DNA from 2 places in the Kitasatospora cystarginea genome. Region 1 is predicted to be linked to the other one. Evidence: riboswitches for the same ligand, from Rfam matches in the RefSeq annotation. Region 1 holds a riboswitch; the other holds the start of a gene.

The links. Region 1 has a riboswitch for S-adenosylmethionine ahead of thrC (threonine synthase). Riboswitches for the same ligand answer to the same signal wherever they lie in the genome.
Region 2: it holds a riboswitch for S-adenosylmethionine, as region 1 does, so the genes downstream of both, ABD369_RS00560 (aminotransferase class V-fold PLP-dependent enzyme) here and thrC (threonine synthase) in region 1, are expected to answer to the same signal.

What each region holds. Positions count from the first base shown of each region.
Region 1 covers NZ_BAAATR010000017.1:67,253-76,508, reverse strand. The annotation lists gene ABD369_RS19865 (cold-shock protein) at 1-130, opposite strand, end outside; gene ABD369_RS19860 (ubiquitin-like small modifier protein 1) at 744-1,022, opposite strand; gene thrC (threonine synthase) at 1,079-2,362, opposite strand; SAM riboswitch class I at 2,379-2,512, opposite strand; gene ABD369_RS19850 (glucosyl-3-phosphoglycerate synthase) at 2,848-3,840, shown strand; gene ABD369_RS19845 (alpha,alpha-trehalose-phosphate synthase (UDP-forming)) at 4,104-5,591, shown strand; gene otsB (trehalose-phosphatase) at 5,667-6,533, opposite strand; gene ABD369_RS19835 (DUF3263 domain-containing protein) at 6,668-6,895, opposite strand; gene ABD369_RS19830 (cupin domain-containing protein) at 7,000-7,353, shown strand; gene ABD369_RS19825 (DeoR/GlpR family DNA-binding transcription regulator) at 7,617-8,411, opposite strand; gene ABD369_RS19820 (SIS domain-containing protein) at 8,697-9,256, shown strand, end outside.
Region 2 covers NZ_BAAATR010000001.1:123,076-132,331, reverse strand. The annotation lists gene qcrB (cytochrome bc1 complex cytochrome b subunit) at 1-1,512, opposite strand, end outside; gene qcrA (cytochrome bc1 complex Rieske iron-sulfur subunit) at 1,509-2,576, opposite strand; gene qcrC (cytochrome bc1 complex diheme cytochrome c subunit) at 2,573-3,382, opposite strand; gene ctaE (aa3-type cytochrome oxidase subunit III) at 3,545-4,165, opposite strand; gene ABD369_RS00570 (response regulator) at 4,610-5,035, shown strand; gene trpD (anthranilate phosphoribosyltransferase) at 5,157-6,233, shown strand; SAM riboswitch class IV at 6,466-6,583, shown strand; gene ABD369_RS00560 (aminotransferase class V-fold PLP-dependent enzyme) at 6,635-8,041, shown strand; gene ABD369_RS00555 (Lrp/AsnC family transcriptional regulator) at 8,056-8,337, opposite strand; gene ABD369_RS00550 (rhomboid family intramembrane serine protease) at 8,334-9,143, opposite strand.

The DNA.
Region 1 (9,256 bases):
CCTCTTCGAGGGTGCGGTAGCCGTCCATCTGGATCGCGCTGTAGTGGACGAACACGTCCGCACCACCGTCGACCGCGATGAAGCCGTAGCCCTTCTCCGCGTTGAACCACTTGACGGTGCCCTGAGCCATTCCGAACTCCCCTTGTGCTGTGCTGGCCCTTCACGGACCCGCAGGGTGCGGGCCCAGGCTGGTAGGCCGGCCCGAGGAAACCCCCCTGGGCGCAGCCGTGCACGCCGCAAACCTCCGCCGCCTCCCGGGAGTTGCCGGGCCGACGGGTGATTGCGTGCGACCGCCGCTGAATGTATCCGGACAGGTGCCCTCTGCAACAGGCCCAACTTCCGGGAATTCCATCCGGAAGTTTTCGGATACCGCGGGATGAAAGCGGCAGACCGTGCCTATTCCCGCCGGGCATAATGGACGAACGCTCGCAAATCGCCGGTGAATTTCTGACGTCGTCCTGACATCTTCTGCGGCAGACTGTCCAAGGTCCGTCTTAGCGGCCGGAAGAGCCCTGTGTATGCGATCGGCCGTCAGGGCGTCGGGGGCGGGCCCGCCGCGGGCCGCGTTCCCGGGGTTGGCCGGCGGGATGCATGCCGGTATCTGCGCACTTTACCGCCCCTTCGGGCCACCCTTTTCCACCGGCACGCCGAGAGCCGCCGACCGGCACGGAAATAGCCATTCCATGCCCGTCGACGGCTCCCGGTGTGCTAGTCCCGCGGCATCCGGAGCGGGTGCCGGCCGGTCAGCAGCCGCCGGCCACCGCGGGGATGACCGAGACGCTGGCGCCGTCCTTGATCTCGGTCTCCAGGCCCTCCGCGAAGCGCACGTCGTCGTCGTTGACGTAGACGTTGACGAAGCGGCGCAGCTTGCCCGCGTCGTCCAGGATGCGGGCGGCGATGCCGGGGTGGTTGGCGTCCAGGTCGGCGATGACGGCGGCCAGGGTCGCGCCCTGGGCGCTCACCTCGGCGGCACCGCCGGTGTAGGTGCGCAGGATGGTGGGGATGCGGACGGAAGCGCTCATGGTGCGAAGCTCCTAGGTGCGGTGGTGTCTTGGGGCCGGGAGGGAGCGGGCGGGCGTCAGACGGACGCCAGGCCCGCAGCGCGGAAGGAGTTAAGCGTCGGGCGGATGGTGGCGGTCAGTCCCGCGTCGGCCACCGCGTCCAGGGTCTTCAGACCGTCGCCGGTGTTGATCGCGACGGTCTCCTTCGACGGGTCCAGCCGACCGGTCTCGACCAGCTTCCTCAGCACGCCGACGGTCACCCCGCCCGCCGTCTCGGCGAAGATGCCCTCGGTCCGGGCCAGCAGCCTGATCGCGGCCACCACCTCGGCGTCGGTGACGTCCTCGACCGCGCCGCCGGTGCGGCGGGCGATGTCCAGCACGTACGGGCCGTCGGCCGGGTTGCCGATCGCCAGCGACTTGGCGATGGTGTCCGGCTTGACCGGGCGGATCACGTCGCGGCCCGACTTGAAGGCCGCGGAGACCGGGGAGCAGCCCTCGGCCTGGGCGCCGAAGATCCGGTACGGCCGGTCCTCGACCAGACCGAGCCCGATCAGCTCCTGCAGGCCCTTGTCGATCTTGGTGAGCTGGGAGCCAGAGGCGACCGGGACGACGATCTGCTCCGGCAGCCGCCAGCCGAGCTGCTCGCAGATCTCGTACGCCAGGGTCTTGGAGCCCTCGCCGTAGTACGGACGGAGGTTGACGTTGACGAAGCCCCAGCCCGCACCGGCCGGGTCGCCGATCAGCTCGGAACAGAACCGGTTCACATCGTCGTAGTTGCCCTCGATGCCGACCAGTTCGCCGCCGTAGACACCGGCCATCACGACCTTGCCCCGCTCCAGGTCGTGCGGGATGAACACGCAGGACCTGAACCCGGCCCTGGCCGCCGCCGCACCCACCGCGCCGGCCAGGTTGCCGGTCGAAGAGCACGACAGGGTGGTGAAGTTGAAGGCTCGCGCCGCCTCGATGGCACAGGCGACCACCCGGTCCTTGAAGGAGTGGGTCGGGTTCCCGGAGTCGTCCTTGATGTGCAGCTGCGCGCTGAAGCCGAGTTCGCGGCCCAGGTTGTCGGCCTTGACCAGCGGGGTCCAGCCGGGGTTCAGGTTGGGCTTGCCGGCCACGTCGGCCGGGACGGGCAGCAGCGGGGCGTAGCGCCAGATGCTGGCCGGGCCGGCCTCGATCCGCCGGCGCAACTCCTCGGCACGGTACGACCCGAAGTCGTAGGCGATCTCCAGCGGGCCGAAGCACTCCAGGCAGGCGAAGCTCGGACCGAGCGGGAAGCGGGTGCCGCACTCGCGGCAGGACAGTGCGGCGGCGGGGCCGAGGTCGACGGTGGCGACGGGTACACGGGTAGCGGTAGCCATGATGGCGAGGCCTCTCTCCTCATCTTCCCCGTGGTGCGGTCGCGCCACGGGCCGGAATTGGCACCTGTCCCGCCGGGGCCTGTGCGACAGCCGGGCGAGAAGGTTGCCGGGACGTCGACGGGCCGTTCCCTCAGTCCCTCTGGATGAGCTCTGTGAAGTTGTGATCGCGCTGGTCACGCTGCTCGGCCGGCCCCGCGGTGCGAAGCCCCGGGCCGAGTTACGAAGACTGTAGCCGAAGGTGTCAAGCTCGAAGGGGAGCGTCCGACACACGAGATGAACCCGACAGTTTCCGCCCGAGCGCAAGGAGCGACACCGTGCCCGACCAGCCGACCCGCCGAGTCGAGGGGCGCGCCGATGCCGCAGTGCCGATCGGCGGCTGTGCCGCCCGCGACGGACGACAGGCGGCGAACGAGCACCGGGTTGAGGAGCGCCGGCACCGGATCGAAGCGCCCGGAGCCGAGCAGGCGGTGACCGCCCCCGAGGCCCTGCTGCCGGAGGTGGGGCGCTGGCTGCGCGAGCGCTCCTGGACGGCCGCCGACCGTCCCGTCGAGGCCCTGCTGGCGGCCAAGCGGGCGGCGGGCCGGGCGGGTACGGTCAGCGTGGTGCTGCCCGCGCTGGACGAGGAGCCGACGGTCGGCGAGATCGTCCGGACGATCCGGCGCGAACTGATGGAGCGGCTTGCGCTGGTCGACGAGCTGGTGGTGGTCGACTCCGGCTCGGTGGACCGGACGGCCGAACTCGCCGCCGCCGCCGGTGCCCGGGTGGTGCACCGCGACGACCTGCTGCCCCGGATACCCGCCGTCCCGGGCAAGGGCGAGGTGCTCTGGCGCTCGCTGCTGGCCACCTCCGGCGAGATCGTCTGTTTCATCGACGCCGACCTGCGCGAATTCGACCCGGTCTTCGTCTCCGGGATCATCGGGCCGCTGCTCACCGACCCCGGGATCCAGCTGGTCAAGGCGATGTACGACCGGCCGCTGGAGACCGCGGGTGCGGTGGTGCCGGCCGGCGGCGGACGGGTGACCGAGCTGGTCGCACGGCCGCTGCTCAACCTGCACTGGCCGCTGCTGGCCGGGTTCGTCCAGCCGCTGGGCGGGGAGTACGCGGCACGGCGTTCGCTGCTGGAGCGGCTGCACTTCCCGACCGGGTACGGGGTCGAACTGGGCCTGCTGGTGGACGCCCTGGACGAGGTCGGCCTGGACGCCCTGGCCCAGGTGGACGTCGGCGTCCGGCACCACCGACACCAGGACGGACAGGCCCTCGGCCGGATGGCGGCCACCATCTACCGCACCGCCCTGGAACGACTGGAGCGCACCCACCGCCTCAAGGCCGCGGACGACCTGGTCCACCCGCATCTCACCCAGTTCACCCGCGACCCGCTCGCCCGCGGCTTCGCCTCCCACACCCACCCGGTCGCGGCGTTGGAGCGACCCCCGATGCGGACGGTTCCCGAGTACACGGCGCGCCCCGCCGCCGGGTGAGGATCCGCGCGGGGTCGCCGCCGCGGTGTGTCGCCCGGGGTGCGCGTGGTTTGCAACCATTGCCGTCCGGCAAGGTTGAAGACGTGACTCCCCCTCTCGCGACGAGAGGGCGTCCCACTTGGCCCCGTGGAACCTCACGGCGGCCAAGCCCTGACCGCTGCCCGTGGGCAGGTCACTGACTGTACGGGTCCGCAGCGCTCCCATCCACCGCGCACCGGGAGCCCATCCCTTCGGATGAATCCGCGGCCCTGAGAAGAGGACTGATGGCCGACTTCGCGACCGAACGTTCGAATCCGACCGGCAGGGCACCGATCCTGGTGGCCTCGAACCGCGGCCCGGTGTCCTTCAGCATCGAGGTCGACGGCTCACTGACCCCGCGCAGAGGCGGCGGCGGCCTGGTCTCCGGTCTCTCCGCGATCGACGACCCGTCCTCCGTCTGGGTCTGCGCCGCGCTCGGCGACGCCGACCGCGCGGCGGTCCGCCGCTCCCCCGAGGGCAGGCTGGATCTGGGCGGCTTCGACGTCGGCGGCCAGGCCGTGCGGATGCTCGACATCGACCCGGACACCTTCAACCGCGCCTACAACGGGATCGCCAACTCCAGCCTGTGGTTCGTCCACCACCTGCTGTACGACACCCCCTTCTCGCCGCTCTTCGACGAGCGGTTCCACCGCGCGTGGGAGTCCTACGGCGCGTACAACGCCGCCTTCGCCGAGGCCCTGGCCGCCGAGGCGGCCCCGGGCGCGGCGGTGCTCGTCCAGGACTACCACCTCTCGCTCACCCCGGCCCTGCTCCGCGAGATGCGGCCCGACCTGCGCATCGGCCACTTCTCGCACACGCCGTGGGCCCCGCCCGAGTACTACCGGATGCTGCCGGACGATGTCGCCGAGGCGGTGCTCGCCGGCATCCTCGGGGCCGACCGGGCGGCGTTCCTGACGCTCCGCTGGGCGTTCGCCTTCGCCGACTGCTGCGAGGCGGTGCTCGGCGCGACGGTGGACCGGGACGCCCTCACCGTCACCCTCTCCGGCCGCACCACCCGGCTCGGTGTGCACAGCCTCGGCGCCGACGCCGACTTCCTCCGCTCCCGGTCCCACCGGCCGGACGTGGACGCCAGGTTGGCCGCGCTGCGCGAGTCGGTCGGCAGCTCGGCGGACGGGACACCGCGCCGGACGGTCGTCCGGGTGGACCGCACCGAGCTGAGCAAGAACATCGTCCGCGGCCTGCTCGCCTACCGGCACCTGCTGCGCACTCGGCCCGAGTGGCACGACCGGGTGGTGCACATCGCCTTCGCCTACCCCTCCCGCCACGACCTGCCCGAGTACCGGGAGTACACGGCCGCCGTCGAGCGGATCGCCCAGGAGATCAACGACGAGTTCGGTACGGAGCGTTGGCGCCCGCTGATCCTGCACGTCAACGACGACTTCCCGCGCTCGCTGGCCGCCTACCGGCTCGCCGACGTGGCCTTGGTCAACCCGATCAGGGACGGAATGAACCTGGTCGCCAAGGAGGTGCCGGTGGTCTCCGACGCGGGGTGCGCCCTGGTGCTCTCCCGCGAGGCCGGCGCCCACGCCGAACTCGCCGACGACGCCCTGGTGGTGAACCCGTACGACATCGTCGCCACCGCCGACGCCCTGTACCGGGGCCTGAACATGCCCGCCGGCGAACGCGCCGACCGCACCAAGCGGCTGGCCGACGCGGCCACCGTACTCTCGCCCCAGCAGTGGTTCCTGGACCAACTCCGCGCGCTGGACTGACGGTTCCGCCGCCAACAGGGCAGGGAGGGGGGGCGCGGCTCGCCCGCGCCCCGCTCCGCCCCGAGGCCTGTCGGTTCAGCCCGCCGATTCGATCCGGTCCGCCAACTCGGTGAGCAGCTCGGCCAGTCCGGCGGGTCCGGGCACCGAAAGGTCAGCCTGCTCCGCGAGTTCGCGCACCTGGGCCTCGCCCGCCACCGTCCCGCTGCTGCACACCAGCAGGCCGGGCAGCCCGTCCGCCCGGCGCTTCTCGACGGCCGCGTACGCCGGCAGATCGCCCAGGTCGTCCCCGGCGTACAGCACCGCGCCGGCCCTCGGGCGCTCGGCCAGGAAGGCGGTCAGCGCCGCACCCTTGTCCACCCCGGGCGGACGCAACTCCAGTACGTAGCGGCCGGGTTCGACGATCAGGCCGTGGTCGGCGGCGAGGTGGGCCAGCGGCTCGCGGAGCAGTTCGAGCGCGGCTTCGGGCGCGCCGGTTCGACGGGTGTGCACGCCCAGCGCCCGCCCCTTGTCCTCCACCCAGGTGCCGGGGTGGGCGCCCGACCGCTCCAGCACGCCGGGCAGTTCGGCGCGGGCGGCGGCCACCCCGGGCGGCGGCTCGGCGGCGGTCAGCTCGGCCGTCTCCGCCTCCCAGCGTTCGGCGCCGTAGTGGCCCAGCACGGTGAGGTGCCCGAGGCCGGGGGCGGCCGGGAAGCCGCCGTACCGCGCGGCCACCTCCGCCGGCCGGCCCGTCACCACCACCACCGCACCGACCAGTGGAGCCAGCCGGGAGAGCGCGGCCACCGCGTCGGGATGGGCGCGCGCCTGCTCGGGGTCGGGAACGATCGGGGCCAGCGTCCCGTCGAAGTCGAGCGCGATCACCGCCTCGGACGGGGCCGCCAGCAGGGCCGCCAGGCCCGCCCGGCCGACCGGGGTACTCGGTGCGAACTGTTCGGTCCTACCCATGCACCGACCCTACCCAGCACAGGGATGACTGAGCCTTCGAAGACGCGCGGAGCCGGGCGTGGCGCGCCGCGCGCCGATCCGGAAAGACCCGCCGGACAGGCCTTGGAGGCCGCGCGGACAGGGCCCCCGGCGTCCTAGCGTTCCGCCCGCTTGGCCTCCCGGATCCGGCGGAGCCGGTTGATCAGCACGGGGTCGTGCGCGAGCGCCTCCTCCCGGTCCAGCAGGCCGTTGAGCAGCTGGTAGTACCGGGTGGCCGAGAGGCCGAGCTCCTCCCGGATGGCGCGTTCCTTGGCACCCGCCGTACGCCACTGCCGCGCTTCCAGCGCGAGCACCGCGAGTTCGCGTTCGCTCAGTCCGGACACCACATCCACCTCCCTGCCGAGCCGGTACGAAGTGTCATTGTGCCCGGCTGCTCGGACACACCCTGTCACCCCCGCCGCACCCGCCGTCCGGCTAGCGTCGGGGCATGACCAACAGCTTCGCTCTGCACATCCCCGACCTCGAACTCGACCCCGAGCCGCTCGACCCCGACCAGATCGTCTCCGGCGCCCCGGAGGTCACCGGCAAGGTGCTCTGGGAGTCCGAGGACGGCCGCCGGCTGCGCGGGGTCTGGCAGGTCACCCCGGGCGTGGTGACCGACGTCGAGGCGGACGAGCTGTTCGTGGTGGTGAGCGGCCGTGCCACCATCGAGATCGAGGGCGGCACGACCCTGGAGGTCGGCCCCGGCGACTTCGCCGTCCTGCGCGAGGGCGACCGCACCACCTGGACCGTCCACGAGACCCTGCGCAAGGCCTACTCGATCGACCTCGGAAACGACTGAGATCCCGTCACTTCCCGGGGATGAATGCCCTGCCGGCCGGTGTTGCGGCGATCGAGACCCGCGTCACCGGACCGGCAGGACGACCGCCGTGACCGAGACCGGCACCGCCAACGGCAACCCCTTCGGCCTCTCCGTGATCGAGGAGTTCCGCGCCGGGAACGGCAGGGTGGGCGGCGCCTTCGAGGGCGTGCCGCCTCGCGCTGGTCCGCACCCGACGGCCACACTCTTCGCTGCTGCCCGACTCCCGCGCTCGCCACGGGGGTTCAGGCCACGATCACCCGCACCCCGGCCTCGGCGAAGGCGGCGGACAGCTCGGGGGTGATGCCCCCGTCGGTGACCAGTGTGCCGATCCGGTCCACGCCGCAGATCCGGGCGAAGACCCGGCGGCCCAGCTTGGAGGAGTCGGCGGCCACCACCACCCGGCGGGCCCGTTCGGCGAGCAGCCGGTTGACGCTGGCCTCGCCCTCGTGGTGGGCGGTCGCACCGTGCTCGGCGTCCAGCGCGTCCACGCCCAGCACCGCGACGTCCAGGGTGAGTTCGTTCAGCACCAGCCCGGCGAGGGGGCCGATCAGCTCGTACGACTGGGGGCGGGCGACACCGCCGGTCAGCACGATCTTCACGTGCGGACGGACCGTCAGCTCGTTGGCGATGTTCAGCGCGTTGGTCACGATGGTGACGCTCTGCCCCAGGCCGCTCTCCGGCCGTTCGGCCAGGTCGGGGCGGACGGCCAGCGCGCGGGCCACCTCGGTGGTGGTGGTCCCGCCGTTGAGGCCGACCACCTCGCCGGCCTCGATCAGTCCGGCCACCGCCACGCCGATCCGCTGCTTGGCGTCGGTGTTCCGGGCCGTCTTGTAGCGCAGCGGCAGGTCGTAGGAGACGTTGTGCGCCACCGCGCCGCCGCGGGTACGGGTGACCATCTGCTGGCGGGCGAGTTGGTCGAGGTCGCGCCGGATGGTGGCGGCGGAGACCTCCAGCGCGTCGGCAGCCTCCTCGACCTCCAACTTGCCGTGCTCGGCGAGCAGTTCCAGCAGGGCGTTCCACCGCTCGTACCTGGACACGCTGGGCCGCTCCTCCTGTACCGACGCACTCGATGCGACCGCCGCGAACAGCGCGGTCACTGCCGCGCGCCGATGCGCGAAGCCTGGACAGCTTCGCACATCAGTGCCGACCCGGACGTTGTCCGCGACCGGCCAACCGGCACACCGCCGGCCCCACTCATTGCGCAGTCCTGCGCGAAACAGCTATAAATCAATCAGATTCACGCACTCCGCGCTCCATGCACTCTCTGGTGCACCCCAGCAGGACGCAGCAATGGACCTGAGCACTCCGAGGAGCTCGCACCCATGGCTTTGACTTCCCTGACCGGCGAGGAGCTCGCCAGCCAACCCGCGAACTGGCGCCGCGCCGCCGCACTCGCCGCCGAGGCGTCCCCGGCGCTGCCACGACGCGGCGAGCGGGTCGCGGTGACCGGCTGCGGCACCTCCTGGTTCATCGCCCAGGCGTACGCCGCCCTGCGGGAGGCCGGCGGGCACGGCGAGACGGACGCCCTGGCGGCTTCCGAGTTCCGGTACGGACGCGACTACGACCGGGTCCTGGCGATCAGCCGCTCGGGCACCACCACCGAGGTGCTGGACGTGCTCGACCGGGTCGAGGCGCCGACCTCGGCCGTCACCGCCGACCCCGGCACCCCGATCTCCGGCGCCTCCGACCGACTGCTGGTACTGGACTTCGCCGACGAGCGCTCGGTGGTGCAGACCAGGTTCGCCACCACCGCACTGGCACTGCTGCGCGCCCACCTGGAGCTGGAGGGCGCACTCCCCGCAGGCGTCAAGAGCGTCCCGCAGGCCGCCGAGGACGCCGAGGACGCCATCGCCCGGCCGCTGCCCGAAGGCCTGCTCGGCGC
Region 2 (9,256 bases), on a different contig from region 1:
GGCCGGGATCGGCAGCGGCTCGTGCTGCTCGTGGGCGATGTGCTTGTACAGCTCGGCCTGCGGGAGCTGGGCGTGGACCTCGACGAACTCACCGTGCGGCAGGCGCTTGATGATGCCGGTCTCGCGACCGTGCAGCACCTTCTCCTTGTCGCGGCGCTGCAGGCCGAGGCACCAGCGCTTGGTGATGAAGAAGACCACGACCGGCACGACGAAGAAGCCGACCCGGACGAAGTACGTGATCGAGTTGAGCGACAGGTGGAAGTGCGTGGCGAACAGGTCGTTGCCACCACCGATCAGCAGGACCAGGTACTCGCCGATCCAGGCCGCACCGAGAGCGGTACGGACCGGGGCGTTGCGCGGGCGGTCCAGGATGTGGTGCTCGCGCTTGTCGCCGGTGATCCAGCCCTCGATGAAGGGGTACATCGCGATGGACAGCAGGACCAGCGGGAAGATCACCATCAGCGGGATGAACACGCCCAGGTTCAGGGTGTGGCCCCAGGCCCGGACCTCCCAGCCCGGCATGACGCGGATCAGACCCTCGGAGAAGCCCATGTACCAGTCCGGCTGGGCGTCGGTCGACACCTGGTCCGGACGGTACGGGCCGTAGGCCCAGATCGGGTTGATCGAGGCGATGGCCGAGACGGCCGCGATGATGCCGAAGACCAGGAAGAAGAAGCCACCGGCCTTGGCCATGTAGACCGGCATCAGCGGCATGCCGACGACGTTCTTCTCGGTCTTGCCCGGGCCCGCCCACTGGGTGTGCTTGTGGTAGAAGACCAGGATCAGGTGCGCCACCAGCAGGCCCAGCATGATGCCCGGGATGAGCAGCACGTGGATGGTGAAGAACCGCGGCACGATGTCGGTGCCGGGGAACTCACCGCCGAAGAGGAACATCTGGATGTAGGTGCCCACCAGCGGGGTGGCGAGGACCGCCCCCTCCATGAAGCGGATGCCGGTACCGGACAGCAGGTCGTCGGGGAGCGAGTAGCCGAAGAAGCCGTCGAACATGCCGAGGACCAGCAGCAGGAAGCCGAAGACCCAGTTGATCTCGCGCGGCTTGCGGAACGCGCCGGTGAAGAAGACGCGCATCATGTGCACGAACATCGCGGCGACGAACACCAGCGCGGCCCAGTGGTGGATCTGGCGGATCAGCAGACCACCGCGGATCTCGAAGCTGATGTTCATGGTCGAGGCGTAGGCCTCGGACATCTTGATGCCGTCGAGCGGGGCGTACGGGCCGTGGTAGACGACCTCGGCCATGCTCGGCTTGAAGAACAGCGTCAGGTACACACCCGTGAGGATGATGATCACGAAGCTGTAGAGGCAGATCTCACCGAGCATGAAGGACCAGTGGTCCGGGAAGATCTTGCGCAGGTTGGCCTTGGCCAGCGAGTAGATCCCTACGCGGCCGTCAACCCAGTCAACTGCCGCCTCCACCTTGTTGGCGGGGTTGGCACGCGTGCTGCCGCTGCTGGGCTTTGCGTCGGTGCTGACGCTGCTCGCGGAACTCATGAGCGCTCCCAGAAGCTCGGGCCGACGGGCTTGGCGAAGTCGCCGGTGGCGACGAGGAAGCCCTTCTCGTCAGTGGTGATCTTCAGCTGCGGCAGCGGGTGGCCGGCCGGGCCGAAGATCACGCGCGCGCCGTCCGACAGGTCGAAGGTCGACTGGTGGCAGGGGCAGAGCGCGTGGTGGGTCTGCTGCTCGTACAGGCTGATCGGGCAGCCGACGTGGGTGCAGATCTTGGAGTAGGCGAGTACGCCCTCGAAGCCGAGCTCGCGGGACTTGGCGTCCTTGATGTCCTCCGGAGCGATCCGGACGATCATCAGGGCGTCCTTGGCGATGCGCTGCTGGAAGTCCTCGTCGGAGTCCTCCAGGCCCTCCGGCTTGGCGAAGGTCAGCGAGCCGACGACGATGTCCTCGGCCTTCATCGGCTGGTTGGTGTTCATGTTGATCAGCTGGATCGGCTTGGCCGGGGTGGCCTCGTTCCAGTTGGTGTGGTCCAGCTTCTTCTCGGGCAGCGGGCCGAGGTCGCGCAGCAGGACGACGCCGGAGAGCGGCACCAGGGCCATCGAGCCGATGAGCGTGTTCCGCAGCAGCTTGCGGCGGCCGAAGCCGGACTCCGCGGCGCCGGTCTTGAACTGCTCGATGACGTCGTTGCGGACCTCGTCGTCGGCCTCGATCGCGTGGCGCTCGGCGGGCATCTCGACGTCCGACATCAGGGTGCGGGCCCAGTGGACCGCGCCCGCGCCGATGCAGAACAGCGCCACACCCAGGGTCAGACCCAGCGCGAAGTTCAGCGCGCTGATGTGGCCCAGCGGGAAGACGTAGATGATCTTGTCGATCGGGAAGATCACGTACGAGGCGATGAAGCCGATCGTGGCCAGCATCGACACGATGAACATCAGCGAGACCTGGCGCTCGGCGCGCTTGGCGGCCCGCTCGTCGATGTCGGTACGACGGGGCTCGTGGGCCGGCAGGCCCGGGTCGGCGAACGGGTCGCCGTGCTCGGCGACCTCGTGGCCGTGGGAGGCGTCCTGCGCCTCCGGCAGCTTCTCTTCAGGAATGTCGTGGCTCATGACTTCTTGGCCTTGGTGGTGTGGGCGGCGACCCAGATCGCGACCGCGATGAGGGCACCGAGACCGAAGATCCAGCCGAACAGACCCTCGGTCACCGGACCGAGGCTGCCCAGGGCGAGACCACCGGGGTTGGGCTCCTCATTGGTGGTGTGGCGGACGAAGGCCACGATCTGCTTCTTCTGCTCCTCCGGCATGGTGGTGTCGGGGAACGACGGCATGTTCTGCGGGCCGGTCTGCATGGCCTCGTAGATGTGCTTCGCGTCGACGCCCTCCAGCGAGGGGGCGAACTTACCGTTGGTCAGGGCGCCACCCTGGCCGGCGAAGTTGTGGCACTGGGCGCAGTTGGTGCGGAACAGCTCGCCACCCTTGGCCACGTCCTTCGGGTCCGTGGACGAGTACTGGTCCTTGGTCGGGGCGACCGGGCCGGGGCCGAGCGAGGCCACGAAGGCGGCCAGCTGGTCGATCTCGGCCTGGCTGTAGACGACCTTCTTGCGCGGGACCTGGGCACCCGGCTGCTGCGCGGGCATGCGGCCGGTGCCGACCTGGAAGTCGACCGCGGCGGATCCGACGCCGACCAGGCTCGGGCCGTCGGAGGAGCCCTGGCCGTTCAGGCCGTGGCAGGAGGAGCAGCCCACGGCGAAGAGCTTCTTGCCCTCATCGATCGCGAGCGACTGCGCCGAGGTGTCGGCCTGCGCCTTCTCGGCGGGGGCGAACGCGGCGTACAGCCCCCCGGTGGCCGCCAGGGCGAGAAGTAGGACGACCAGCGCCGCCAATGGGTGGCGCCGTCGTGCGGAGAGCTTTTTCACGGAATAACCCCGGTGTCAGGATCTGGTCGTCGGCTGGTGGGCGTGCCCGGCGGCGCGGTCTGCTCTGGGCCGGCTTCGGGACGCGCGTTCAGGTCGGAGCGGCACGGCCCGCTGACGGGCGAGCGCTGTCTCCGACCGGCGGCCAGCGACCTGATCAGCTGGTTACTTGATCAGGTAGATGGTCGCGAACAGGCCGATCCACACGACGTCGACGAAGTGCCAGTAGTACGACACCACGATCGCGGCGGTGGCCTGCTCGTGCGTGAACCGCTTGGCTGCGTAGGTCCGTCCCAGGACCAGCAGGAAGGCGATCAGACCACCCGTCACATGCAGGCCGTGGAAGCCGGTGGTCAGGTAGAACACCGTGCCGTACGGGTCGGAGGACAGCGAGAGGCCGTCCTTCTTGACCAGTTCGGTGTACTCGAAGATCTGGCCGCCGATGAAGATCGCGCCCATCACGAAGGTGATGGTGAACCACGTGCGGAGCTTCTTCACGTCACCGCGCTCGGCCGCGAAGACGCCGAGCTGGCAGGTGAGGGAGGAGAGCACCAGGATCGTGGTGTTCACCGAGGAGAAGGGCACGTTGAGGGCGTGCGCCTTCTCGGTCCAGAACTCTGCGCCCTTGACCGAACGGAGGGTGAAGTACATCGCGAACAGGGCCGCGAAGAACATCAGCTCCGAGCTCAGCCAGACGATGGTTCCGACGCTGACGAGGTTCGGCCTGTTGACCGCTCCGTGCGCGTGTCCGGTTTCTGTTGCTGTTGCTGTCGCCACGACGGACATTATGTCGGTCCCTTATTCCGTCTTCACGCCGGGGGTCTCCCTTCGGAGTGTCCGGTGCGTGCGGTATGCGCAGTTGGGCTCCAGCGGGGTGTCCGGCAGTGGGCCGGGTGTAGCGATGTCCGTTTTCTGATGGTTCTTCGGGCTGGTCGGAGCCGGTTCGGGGGCCGCCCGGCCGATGACGGCACTCCTGTGCTCCGCGTGTCGCTACCGCGCGAGCCGGTCCGCATGGGCTAGGGCCTCCGCCGTCCGGGTGGTGTGACGACAACGGGTGACGGCCCGTCCTCCGGGTGGGTGAGGCCCGCGCGTGGTGCCTTGAGCGAGATCGCGCCAGGGGCTCACCTCGGGGGGTGGGCGGGAGTAGCATCCGGAAGTAGACGTGGTCCGGATCACACTGGACTCGTCGGAGCAGACGTTATAGAGGACGAGCCCCCGGGAGCAGGCCCCATGGCGCACACGACCGACGAGACGCTCACCGTTCTGGTCTACAGCGACGACCGCAACACCCGGGAGCAGGTGACTCTCGCGCTCGGCCGGCGGCCCGCCGCTGATCTGCCGGAACTGCGCTATCTGGAGTGCGCGACGGTGCCCGCGGTGCTGCGGGCGCTGGAGCGCGGCGGGATCGACCTCTGCATCCTGGACGGCGAGGCCGTCCCGGCCGGCGGGCTCGGAGTGGCCCGGCAGATCAAGGACGAGATCTACGGCTGCCCGCCCGTGCTGGCGCTGATCGGCCGGCCGCAGGACTCCTGGCTGGCGGCCTGGAGCCGGGCGGACGCCGCGATCTCGCAGCCCGTCGACCCGGTGGCACTCGCCAAGGCGGTCGCCGCACTGCTCCGGGCCCGGCTCGAGGCGCGGACGCCCACCCGCCACTGATCTCCGGGGCGGGGCGTCTCAGCGGGGCGTCTCAGTAGAAGAGAAGACAACGGCACGGGTGCCCGCCCGGTCGATAGGCTGGCTCCATTCCTTTCGGTGAACACGAGAGCTGGAGTCAGCCATGGTGAACGTGAACCCTGCGAACGGCGGTATCGACCCCGCGCAGGTGATCCGCACCTGGCCGGATCTCCTGAGCACCCTGCTGTCGGGCATCGACCTCGCCCAGGCGGACGCGGCCTGGGCGATGGACCGGATCATGAGCGGTGAGGCGACCCCGGTGCAGGTGGCCGGGTTCATGGTCGCGCTGCGGGCCAAGGGCGAGACGGTGGACGAGATCACCGGTCTGGTCGAGTCGATGTACGCGCACGCCGAGCCGCTGCACATCCCCGGGCCCGCGGTGGACATCGTCGGTACCGGCGGCGACCGGGCCAAGACCGTCAACATCTCCACCATGTCCGCGATCGTGGCGGCGGCCGCCGGTGCGAAGGTGATCAAGCACGGCAACCGGGCGGCCTCCTCCGCCAGCGGTTCCTCCGACGTCCTGGAGCGGCTCGGCGTCAGTCTCGACCTCAGCACCCGCCGGGTGGCCGAGGTGGCCGAGGAGGTCGGCCTGACGTTCTGCTTCGCCGCCAAGTTCCACCCGGCGATGCGGCACGCGGCCCCGGCCCGGCGCGACCTCGGGGTGCCGACCGCCTTCAACATCCTCGGGCCGCTCACCAACCCGGCCCGGGTCACCGCGCACGCGATCGGCTGCTTCGACACCCGCCTGGCCGGGCTGATCGCGGGAGTGCTGGCCCGGCGGGGCGCCCGCGCGCTGGTCTTCCGGGGTGACGACGGCCTGGACGAGCTGACCATCTCGACCACCTCGTACGTGTGGATCGTGAAGGACGGTCAGATCGTCGAGACCTCCTTCGACCCGCGCGAGGTCGGCATCGAGCCGGTCGGCATCGAGGCGCTGCGCGGTGCCGACGCCGAGTACAACGCCGGTGTCGCGCGCCGGGTGCTGGGCGGTGAGCGCGGTCCGGTACGGGACGCCGTCCTGCTCAACACCGCTGCCGCGCTGGTGGCGCTGGACCTGACGGACGCGCCGCTGGCCGACCAGCTGCGGGCCGGGATGCAGCGGGCGGCGGCCGCCATCGACTCGGGTGCCGCGCAGGACGTCCTCAAGCGGTGGGCCGAGGCGACGGCACGCGCGTAGCCTCGCCGGTTCCGAGGGGAGGCGCGCGTCACGGGAGGTGGCGGGCCGCACCCGCATCCGGCGGGTGCGGCCCGCCGACCCGTCAGGTCCGGTGGTCCGGCAGGCAGGCCCGGCCGCTGCTCGGCGCGGTTTCGCGCGCCCGGCGCCCGGGCTTCTGCGGGTCTGGAGAGGGCCGTCCGGAGTGTGGGATGTCGTTTGACCGTCCTTCGGGGCTGGCCTAGAGTCCAGCGCAGGTCATGAGTGACAGCGTCAAGCCCCAGCTGGCTGTCCGGCAACCCTCCGTCCGTGGCGGGGTGCCCTGGGTGAGGACCGGGCTGCGTGGCGATCCGTCCGCGCGGCAAGCGCGGACGCCCGGTGTATCTGCATTCCCGGGGTCCCCGGCCCCAGAGGAGTGCATTCCCATGTCCGCTCACCAGTCGCCCGCTGCCGCCCCTTCGACGGCGGGCACCCTTTCGGATGACGGTGCCCCGCTCGCCGTCCTCGGCCACGACGTCCAGGTCCCGCTGGTCAGCGGTGAGAAGGTCGGGTACGCCGCGCTGGACTACGCGGCCAGTGCCCCGGCGCTCCAGCGGGTCTGGGACGACGTCGCCGCCTACGCCCCGTACTACGGCAGTGTGCACCGCGGCGCCGGGTACCTCTCGCAGCTGTCCACCGACCTGTTCGAGCAGAGCCGCCGTACCGTCGCGGACTTCCTGGACCTGCGCGAGGGCGACCAGGCGGTGTTCACCCGGTCCACCACCGACTCGCTCAACCTGCTGGCGGGGGTGGTTCCGGCGGGCACCCGGGTCTTCGCCTTCGAGACCGAGCACCACGCCTCGCTGCTGCCGTGGCGCCGCCACGGCCTGACGGTCGGCTACCTGCGTGCCCCGCGCTCGTGCGCCGAGGCGGTCGCCGCGCTGGACGCAGCGCTCGCCGCGCACCCCGAAGGCCCGCGGCTGCTCTGTGTGACCGGTGCCTCGAACGTCACCGGGGAGCTGTGGCCGGTCGCCGAGTTGACCGAGGTCGCCCACCGGCACGGTGCCCGGGTCGTGCTGGACGCCGCGCAGCTGGCTCCGCACCACCGGGTCTCCGTCCGCGAGCTGGACGTCGACTGGATCGCCTTCTCCGGCCACAAGCTGTACGCCCCGTTCGGCGCGGGCGTGCTCGCCGGGCGCGGCGACTGGCTGGACGCGGCCGAGCCGTACCTGGCCGGCGGCGGCGCCAGCCGTACGGTGGCCCGGGAGGCGGACGGGTCGGTGGTCGTCGAGTGGCACCGGGGGCCCGCCCGGCACGAGGCGGGGTCGCCCAACGTGATCGGCGCCTACGCCATCGCCTCGGCCTGCCGGGCGCTGACCGAGGCCGGCTTCGACGCACTGGAGGCCCGGGAGCAGCGGCTGGTCGAGCGGCTCAAGGCCGGGCTGGCCGAGATCCCCGAGGTCAGGGTGCTCAGCCTGTTCGGTGCGGACTCCGCGCGGGTGGGGGTGCTCTCGTTCGTGGTGCGGGGCTGGAACAGCTCGCACTTCGCGGCGGCGCTCTCCGCCGAGTACGGGATCGGGGTGCGGGACGGTCTGTTCTGCGCGCACCCGCTGGTCCGTACGCTGCTCGGCGGTGAGGACGCGGCTCCCTCGGAGTGCGGCGCCCCCGAGCCGTCGCTGCCCGGCGAGCGCAGCCTGAACGCGATCCGGGTCAGCTTCGGCGCCGGGACGCCCGACGAGCACCTGGACCGCTTCCTGGCGGCCGTCCGCGAGCTGGTCACGGACGGCGCGCGGTGGACCTACCGGAGCGAGGGCGGGCGCTGCGTGGCGGACACCCGGCGCGAGCGGGCGTAGCGGGCGGCGCCGGGCTACTCGTCGAGGCCCAGGGCGAAGGCGGCCTCCAGGTCGTGCTGGGAGTAGGTGCGGAAGGCGATCTGGGTCTGGGTGTCCAGCACTCCGGGGACCTTGTTGAGCTTGCCGGGGATCACCGCGGCCAGATCGTCGTGCCGCCGCACCCGCACCATCGCCACCAGGTTGTAGCCGCCGGTCACCGAGTACACCTCGCTGACGCCCTCAAGGGCGGCGATGGCCTCGGCGATCTCGGGGATCCGGTCGACGCTGGTCTTGATGAGAACGATCGCGGTGATCACTCGTCGGCTCCTGTCCGTGGGGAGGGGGCCAGCGTATCGGGGCGGGCCAGGGTCACTGCCCAGGTAGCCAGGTAGCCGGTGGCGAAGCCGATCACGTGCACCAGGTAGGCGACCTCGGTGCCGCCCGTGTGCACCGACCACCACTGCAGCGCGAACCACAGTCCGAGCACCAGCCAGGCGGGGAACCGCAGCGGCAGGAAGAACAGCAGCGGTACCAGCGCGGTGACCCGGGCTCTCGGGTAGAGCCGCAGATAGGCGCCGAGCACTCCGGAGATCGCGCCCGAGGCGCCGACCAGCGCGCGCACCGCCTCCGGCGAGTGCGCCTGGGCAGCTGCGTAGCCGTAGGTGGCCAGCGCGCCGACGGCGAGGTAGCCGAGCAGGAAGCGGAACCGGCCGAAGCGCTCCTCGACGCCGGGGCCGAAGACGAAGAGGAAGAGCATGTTGCCGAGCAGGTGCAGCCATCCGGCGTGGATGAAGAAGGAGGTGAGCACCGAGAGGGCGGGGATCTTGCCCGGGGTCGGGGAGAGCCGGCAGCCGGGAACGGCCGGCGGCAGGGTGGCCAGCTGGGCGGCGGTCAGCGGGCGGTTGGCGACCAGTTCGGCGGGCACCGCGCCCCAGCGCTGCTCGTAGCGCTGTTCGGCGCAGATCCGGTTCGGGCCGGTGCCGTAGCCCGGACTGAGGCCGAGGCTGGGGCCGACCAGCAGCAGCACCGCGCTGGCCGCGATCAGGGCGAGGGTGACCACCGGGGCTCTGGGGGGCGGGATGCCGTCCTGGGTGGCGAGGTGGTCGAGGACGGGAGTCGCCATGGAGACGAGCATTCCTCGGGTGGTCTCGGACGGCACCGAGGTGTACTGCGTGTGGACTAGCCACCGGGCGAAGTCGGGGAGGTCCGTACCGGTGGCGGGCCGGGTGGGGGCAG